Regions from separate parts of the Streptomyces sp. NPDC043680 genome, predicted to be linked through region 2. Evidence: riboswitches for the same ligand, from Rfam matches in the RefSeq annotation. Region 2 holds a riboswitch; the other holds the start of a gene.
The links. A riboswitch is a leader RNA that binds a small molecule or an ion and turns the genes downstream of it on or off. The one in region 2 is predicted to bind S-adenosylmethionine.
Positions count from the first base shown of each region.

Region 1 (4,213 bases), on a different contig from region 2:
AGGTCCTCCTCGGCCGGGTACCAGTGCGCGAAGGCGTCCACCCACGCCGGGCTGAACTCGCCCGCCTCGACCAGCATGTCCAGCACCAGGGGGGCGAACGTGCGGGCCTGGATCCGCGGATCGGCGAAGCGGGCGGCCATCTCGTCGCCGAGGGCCCGCCGGCGCGGGGCGTCGATCACGCCGCGCGCGATCCAGGTCGCCAGGACGGAGTAGGCCGCCCCGTCCCGTACCTCGGGGTCCGGATCGGCCAGAGCCCGCGAGAGCCCGGCGACCAGGTCGTCGAGGTCGTGTCCCTCCGGGACGGCGTATCCGGCGTCTTCGACGGCCTGCCACGTGATCACGACAGCAGAGTACGGAGCCGACACCCGTCCGGCCAGCGATTATCGGCGGGACGGGATCCGGCGCCCTGGGATCAGACCGCCGGGACGCAGCGGCCCTCCTCGGTGCGGTACTGCCACTTGGCCCCGTCCGCGACGAGTTCCCACACGGCGTGGACGAACCGCTCGACGTGCTCATCGGGGGTGCCCGCGCCGAAGCTGACGCGGATGGCGTTCAGAGACCGCTCCCCCGGCGCCGCCTCCGGCGCTCCGCACTCGCCCGGCTCCTGCGGCTCGCTGCCCAGCAGGGTGCGGACCAGCGGGTGGGCGCAGAAGAGGCCGTCGCGGACGCCGATGCCGTACTCGGCGGACAGCGCGGCCGCGAAGTGGGAGCTGTTCCAGCCGTCCACCACGAAGGAGATGACCCCGACGCGCGGGGCGTCGTCCCCGAAGAGGGAGAGGATCCGGACCGCCGGGACCTCCGCCAGGCCCTCGCGGACCTTCGCGACGAGCCGCTGCTCGCGGGCGACGAGGCCGTCGAAGCCCGCCTCCGTCAGCGCCCGGCAGGCGGAGGCGATGGAGTAGACACCGATGACGTTCGGGGAGCCGGCCTCGTGGCGGGCGGCCGTGGTGTGCCAGTCGACGTCCACGCCGCCGTCCTGGCGCCGGGCGACCTTCCGGGAGGCACCGCCGCCCGCGAGGTACGGCTCCGCCTGCTGCAGCCAGTCCGCCCGGCCGGCGAGCACGCCCGAGCCGAACGGCGCGTACAGCTTGTGCCCGGAGAAGGCGACCCAGTCCACGTCCAGCTCCTGCACGGAGACGGGGTGGTGCGGGGCCAGTTGGGCGGCGTCCAGGACGATCCGTGCGCCGTGGGCATGCGCGGCGGCCGCGAGTTCCTTCACCGGCCACAGCTCGCCGGTCACGTTGGACGCCCCCGTGACGCAGACCAGGGCGGGGCCGTACGGCTCGCGTGCGGCCAGGGCGCGCTCCAGGGTGTCCACGGCCTGGGCCGGGGTCCGCGGGGCGTTGAGGTAGGTGACCTGGGCGTCGCGCCACGGCAGCAGCGAGGCGTGGTGCTCGGTCTCGAACACGAACACCTGGCAGTCGGACGGGAGTACGGCGGCGAGCAGGTTCAGGGAGTCCGTCGTGGACCGGGTGAAGACCACCTGGTCGGCGGGCCGGCAGTCGAGGAACTCGGCGACCGCGGCGCGGCTCTGCTCGAAGAGATCGGTGGACAGCTGGGAGAGGTAGCCGGCGCCGCGGTGCACGCTGCCGTAGTAGGGCGCGTACGCGGCCACGTCGTCCCAGACCCGCTGCAGGGCGGGGGCACTGGCCGCGTAGTCGAGGGCCGCGTAGGTGACCTCGCCGCCGGTGACCAGGGGGACGGTGACGTCCCGGCCGAGGACCGGCAGCGGTTCGGCGCAGGCGGGGTCGACGGCGGTGGCGGTGGTGGTGGTGGCAGCAGTGTTCAGGGATGCGGACATGGCGGTATCTCCCGGCAGGCAGGGCGGAATGGCTTCGGTGTGCCCGTACGCGGGTACGGCTCGGCGGCCGTCCGGGGTACGGGGAGGTCCTCGGACGACGGGGGGGCGCACGGAAGTGACCCTGGTCCGAGGGGTGAAGAAGGGGCGGATTCGCCCTATCGCATTCGCTTGCTCACGGAAAACGCTCCTCGATGGACCAGGACCCCTGGTGTCGAGGGATCCGCGCTTGCCGTAGGCCTTGCTGCCTACGACCTGGTCATCACCCGGGGCACCCCGCCACGGAAGGAGGGTTGCCGGACAGCAAGCCGGGGCCTAAACGCTGTCACTCGTGACCTGGTCAGCATCCTGCCACAAGATCCTCCGCGCACAAGGCCCCGGTCCACATGCCGGACCGGGGCCTAGTCTCAAAAACGAACACACCTCATGCGTTGCTGGCGGCCACCCAGCGCTCAAGCGCCGCCCGGGCGGCGCCCGAGTCGACGGACTCCGCCGCGCGGGCGATCCCGGCCCGCAGCTGCTCCTCCAGTGAGCCGGTGCCGGGGTCCAGGGCGACCAGGGCGGCCGCCGAGTTCAGCAGGACCGCGTCGCGGACCGGGCCCGTCTCCCCCGCGAGCAGGCGGCGGGCGACGTCGGCGTTGTACGAGGCGTCCGCCCCGCGCAGCTGCGATACGTCGACCAGCTCGATGCCCACGTCCCGCGGGTCGAAGGGCTGCTCGTCCACCCGGCCTTCGCGCACCCACCACACCCGGGACGTGGCGGTCGTCGTCAGCTCGTCCAGGCCGTCGTCGCCGCGGAACACCAGCGCCGAGGAACCTCGCTCGGCCAGTACGCCCGCGACGATGGGGGCCACCCGCGCGTCGGCCACGCCCGTGGCCTGCGCCCGCACCCGCGCCGGGTTGGTCAGCGGTCCCAGGAAGTTGAAGGTGGTCCGGATGCCCAGTTCCTTGCGGGCCGCGGCCACGTGCCGCAGCGCCGGGTGGAACTTCACCGCGAAGCAGAAGGTGATCCCGGCCTCCTCGGCGACCTGTACCACCCGCTCGGGCGGCAGGTCCAGGTTGACACCGAGCTTCTCCAGCACGTCCGAGGCCCCGCTCGCGGAGGACGCGGCCCGGTTGCCGTGCTTGACGACCTTGGCGCCGGTGCCCGCGACCACCACGGCCGACATGGTGGAGATGTTGACCGTCTTGGCCCCGTCACCGCCGGTGCCGACGATGTCCACGGTCCGGCCGGGCACCTCGATCAGGTTGGCGTGCTCGTACATGGTCCGTACGAGGCCGTTGATCTCCGTGACCGTCTCCCCCTTGGCCCGCAGCGCGACCACGAAGCCGGCGATCTGGGCGTCGGTGGCCTCCCCGCGCATGATCCGGTCCATGGCCCACGCGGTGTCCTCGGCCCGCAGGTCCCGGCCGCCGAGCAGGGCGTCGAGGATGCCCGGCCAGCTGCGGGCCGCCACGCTGTCGCCGCCTGCCGGGGTCACAACGTTCATGGTCCGCTCCTGAAGGTCCACGTCGAATGGGAAGGGCTTCAGCCTATCCAGCCCCGCGGGACGGCAAAGAGCCCCGTCCAGACCCTGGACGGGGCTCTCGCCGTGGCGACACCAGGACTGACCGAAATCAGTCCCTCAAGCGGGATCAGTGGTGGCCGTGGCCGCTCTGGATCTCCTTGTACTCCTCCACCGTGGGCTTCGGAATCTGGTTGTCCTCCGCGTAGAAGCCCTTGCTGAGCTTCGCGCGGAGCTTCTGCATCCGGCCGATCTTGCGCTCGACGCCGTTCTCGTCGACCGTCGGGCCGATCTCGACCGGCTTGTACTGCTCGTGCGCGGTGAGCGTGTGCAGTGCGCCCTGCGAAAGCGGCTCGTGGACCTCGATGAACTCACCGTGCGGCAGGCGCTTGATGATGCCGGTCTCGCGACCGTGCAGCACCTTGTCGCGGTCCCGGCGCTGGAGGCCGAGGCAGATCCGCTTGGTGGCGATGAAGACCAGGACCGGGACGGCGAAGAAGCCGATCCGGACGAACCAGGTGATGTTGTTGATCGAGAGGTGGAAGTACTGCGCGAACATGTCGTTTCCACCGCCGACCAGCAGCACGATGTACTCCGCGATCCAGGCGGCACCGAAGGCCGTACGGGTCGGGACGTTGCGCGGGCGGTCCAGGATGTGGTGCTCGCGCTTGTCGCCGGTGACCCAGGACTCGATGAACGGCCAGACGGCGATCGCGCCCAGCACCAGCGGGAAGAGCAGCAGCGGAACAAACACGCCCAGGACGAGCGTGTGGCCCCACAGGTTGATCTCCCAGCCGGGCATGGCACGGATCAGGCCTTCCGGCATACCCATGTACCAGTCGGGCTGCGCACCGGTGGACACGTGGTCCGGGCGGTACGGGCCGAGGGCCCAGATCGGGTTGATCGAGGCG
Region 1 covers NZ_JBWKCE010000005.1:364,476-368,688, forward strand. Annotated here, with positions in the region: gene AC0666_RS14010 (DUF2785 domain-containing protein) at 1-341, opposite strand, end outside; gene AC0666_RS14015 (aminotransferase class V-fold PLP-dependent enzyme) at 413-1,801, opposite strand; SAM riboswitch class IV at 2,019-2,135, opposite strand; gene trpD (anthranilate phosphoribosyltransferase) at 2,223-3,287, opposite strand; gene qcrB (cytochrome bc1 complex cytochrome b subunit) at 3,433-4,213, opposite strand, start outside.
Region 1: linked by a shared signal. The riboswitch ahead of AC0666_RS14015 (aminotransferase class V-fold PLP-dependent enzyme) and the one ahead of thrC (threonine synthase) in region 2 are both predicted to bind S-adenosylmethionine.

Region 2 (4,213 bases):
CGCCGGGCCTCCTCGTCGAACGCAATGATCTTGGCCATCTGAAGTGGTCCTCCAGGACTGGGGTTCCCCCTGCGCCACGAGACGCACGGGGAGGGTTGGATTGCTCCGGACCGCGCCCGCGCCCGCGACGGACGGCCTGCGTGCCCGGCGGTTCCTTCCCGCCGGACCCTGCGGGCCTCACCGACCCGGTCCTGTGTAGTAGCACTCTCAGCACGAGAGTGCTAACGCCAATGATTAGCACTCGACCCCTTCGAGTGCAAGCGGCTCAGCCCAACCCGGACCCCCGCGCGGGTCGCCGACCCCGACACGCACGAGGGCCCGCATCCCGGTCGGGGATGCGGGCCCTCGTGCGTATGCGTCGGTGGTCGATCGCGCCGGGACTAGACGGCGAGCTTGACCATGTCCGCCTGCGGACCCTTCTGGCCCTGCGAGATCTCGAACTCGACCCGCTGACCCTCTTCAAGGGTGCGGTACCCGTCCATCTGGATGGCGCTGTAGTGGACGAACACATCCGCACCACCGTCGACCGCGATGAAGCCGTAGCCCTTCTCCGCGTTGAACCACTTGACGGTGCCCTGAGCCATGCCTAACTCCCCTATTACTGGCCCTTGCGCAGGACCGCACTTCGCGGTCCCGGGTCAGAACTTGCGCCGGAACGCCTCGACCGCGGCTGAATGTATCCGCACCGGTGCTGTGAGCAACAGGTCAATCCGACGAGAAATCTGGTCACGCAGATACATTGAAATAGAGTGAAAATTTGGCATCTACCGGGGCAACTCGGGCCCGACAAATCTCGCCAAAGCCCCATACCGCGCATGCATATTGACTCAATGTCAACCCTCACGCGACCCGCTCATATGCGGCGGGCAAGAACAGCGGAGGGGACTTCCCCAACTCTACCGCGCCCAACCAAGCAGAATTACCCCCTCCGCTTATTAACGGAGGGGGTAATTACGGTTTGCGCGTGTCAGCAGCCGCCGGCCACGGCGGGGATGATCGAGACCCCGGCACCGTCCGGCGTGGCGGCCTGCAGACCGCCCTCGAAGCGCACGTCGTCGTCGTTGACGTACACGTTCACGAAGCGGCGCAGCTTGCCCTGGTCGTCCAGGATGCGCGCCCCGATGCCCGGGTGGCTCTTCTCCAGCGACTCGATGACCTCGGCCAGGGTGGCGCCCTCGGCGGGGACCTCGGCCTGGCCGGCGGTGTAGGTGCGCAGGATGGTGGGGATGCGGACGTTGACGCTCATGGCGCTACTGCCTTTCCGGGAACGGCGGGGATGGTCAGGCCAGGCCGGCGGCGCGGAACGCGTCCAGGCTGGGGCGGATGGTGGCGGTCTGCCCGCTGTCCGCGGCCACCGCCTCCAGGGTCTTGAGGCCGTCACCGGTGTTCAGGACCACGGTGGTCAGCGCCGGGTCGAGCAGCCCGTTCTCGATGAGCTTCTTCGTCACGCCGACGGTCACGCCGCCCGCGGTCTCGGCGAAGATGCCCTCGGTCTGCGCGAGGATCTTGATGGCCTCGACGACCTGCTCGTCGTTGACGTCCTCCACGTAACCGCCGGTGCGGCGCGCGATGTCCAGGACGTACGGGCCGTCGGCCGGGTTGCCGATGGCGAGCGACTTGGCGATGGTGTTCGGCTTCTGCGGGCGGACCACGTCGTGACCGGCCTTGAAGGCGGTCGACACGGGCGAGCAGCCCTCGGCCTGGGCGCCGAAGATCTTGTACGGCTTGTCCTCGACGAGGCCGAGCTTGATCAGCTCCTGGAGGCCCTTGTCGATCTTCGTCAGCTGCGAGCCGGACGCGATCGGGATGACGAGCTGGTCGGGCAGCTGCCAGCCGAGCTGCTCGCAGATCTCGTACGCGAGCGTCTTGGAGCCCTCGCCGTAGTACGGGCGCAGGTTGACGTTGACGAAGCCCCAGCCCTCGCCCAGCGGGTCGCCGATGAGCTCGGAGCAGAAGCGGTTGACGTCGTCGTAGTTGCCCTCGATGCCGACCAGGTCGCCGCCGTAGACGCCGGCCATGACGACCTTGCCCTGCTCCAGGTCGTGCGGGATGAACACGCACGAGCGGAAGCCGGCCCGGGCGGCCGCGGCGCCGACGGCGCCGGCCAGGTTGCCGGTGGAGGAGCAGGACAGGGTGGTGAAGCCGAAGGCGCGGGCCGCCTCGACGGCGATGGCCACGACGCGGTCCTTGAAGGAGTGCGTCGGGTTGCCGGAGTCGTCCTTGACGTAGAGCTTGCCGGTGACGCCCAGCTCCTTGGCCAGGTTCTCGGCGTCGACGAGCTTGGTGAAGCCCGGGTTCAGGCTGGGCTTGGAGGCCACGTCGGCGGGGACGGGCAGCAGGGGGGCGTAGCGCCAGATGTTGTTCGGACCGGCCTCGATCGCGGCGCGCAGGGCTTCGGGGTCACCGGTGGGGAGCTCGTAGGCGACCTCCAGCGGCCCGAAGCACTCGACGCACGCGAAGATGGGGCCCAGCTCGAAGCGGGTACCGCACTCACGACACGAAAGGCCGGTGGCAGGTCCGAGATCGACAGAGGTGGCAACAGTCTGTGCAGCCATGATGGCGAGGCCCTTTCTCCTCATCTTCCCCATGGCGCACTTCGCCATGAGACGGAATTGGCACCTTCCCTAGCCGGGGACCCCGCGGCGTGCGTATCGCATCGCGAGAACCGACTGGAGGGTTGCCGGGGCTTCAACGGGCCGTGTCCCTCTGCCCCTCTGGATGAGCGGTATGGCACCGGGCCGCGCGCTCTGTGGCGCACCCGGGCGTTTGTGCACGAGGACCCCCGGCATGCCGTGGTCCTTCGCGTTGTTCAAGACTGTAACCGAAGTGCCCGGGCGGGTGAGACAGCCGTCCGAACCGCGAGATGGATCACTTTTCGGCCGAATGGGCCGGACCCCACCGAGGAATCAGGAGTACCGATCGTGCTGGATGAGGTGGAGCGCTGGCTGGCGGACCGCTCCTGGTCCGCTGCCGACCGACCGCTCGACCAGCTGCTCGCCGCCAAACGGGCGACGGGCACCACGGTCAGCGTGGTCCTGCCCGCCCTGGACGAGGAGGAGACGGTCGGCGCCATCGTCGAGGTGATCCGGCGCGATCTCATCGAGGGACTGCCGCTCCCGCTCGTCGACGAGCTGCTGGTCGTCGACTCCGGTTCCACGGACCGGACGGCCGGGGTGGCGGCCGAGGCCGGCGCCCGCGTCGTGCACCGCGACGAGATCCTGCCGCGGATACCGGCCCTGCCCGGCAAGGGCGAGGTGCTGTGGCGCTCGCTGCTGGTGACCGGCGGGGACATCGTCTGCTTCGTGGACGCGGACCTGCGGGACTTCTCCTCCGCCTTCGTCTCCGGGATCGTCGGTCCGCTGCTGACCGAACCGGACGTGCAGTTCGTGAAGGCGATGTACGAGCGCCCGGTCGGCCCGGAGCTCCAGGGGCTCGCCTCCGGCAAGACCCCCGGCCAGGGCGGCCGGGTCACGGAGCTGGTGGCCCGGCCGCTGCTGAACCTGCACTGGCCGCAGCTGGCGGGCTTCGTGCAGCCGCTGGGCGGCGAGTACGCCGTACGCCGCTCCCTGCTGGAACGCCTGCCGTTCCCCGTGGGCTACGGCGTCGAGCTGGGCCTGCTGGTGGACGCGCTGCACACGGTCGGACTGGACGCGCTGGCCCAGGTGGACGTGGGCGTACGGCTGCACCGCCACCAGGACGGGCAGGCGCTGGGCCGGATGGCCGCGGCGATCTACCGCACGGCGCAGCTGCGGCTGTCGCGGGCCCACCTGGTCCGGCCGGAGCTCACCCAGTTCGAGCGGGGGCCGGACGGGTTCGTGCCGCGCACCCACCCCGTGGACACCGAGGAGCGGCCGCCGATGAGGGAGATCAAGGAGTACGCGGGCCGCCGCGTGGCGTGAGGAACATCCGGGTTTGAGCAGGGCGGCCCCCGGCTAGGTTGGCGGCATGGCTTCCCAGGTACTCGTTGCAGCGAACCGCGGCCCGCTCTCGTACTCCCTCGACGCCGAGGGCGCCCTGTCCGCCCGGCGCGGCGGCGGCGGACTCGTCTCCGGACTCTCCGCGGCCCTCGCGCAGCAGCCGGACACGCTCTGGATCTGCGCGGCCCTTTCGGAGGCGGACCGGGAGGCGGTCCGCCGGGGCGTCGCCGAGCCCGGCGTCCGGATGCTGGACATCGATCCCGAGGTGTACGACGGCGCGTACAACGGCATCGCCA
Region 2 covers NZ_JBWKCE010000006.1:106,093-110,305, reverse strand. Annotated here, with positions in the region: gene groL (chaperonin GroEL) at 1-38, opposite strand, end outside; gene AC0666_RS15475 (cold-shock protein) at 381-584, opposite strand; gene AC0666_RS15470 (MoaD/ThiS family protein) at 968-1,246, opposite strand; gene thrC (threonine synthase) at 1,281-2,555, opposite strand; SAM riboswitch class I at 2,573-2,725, opposite strand; gene AC0666_RS15460 (glucosyl-3-phosphoglycerate synthase) at 2,922-3,899, shown strand; gene AC0666_RS15455 (alpha,alpha-trehalose-phosphate synthase (UDP-forming)) at 3,946-4,213, shown strand, end outside.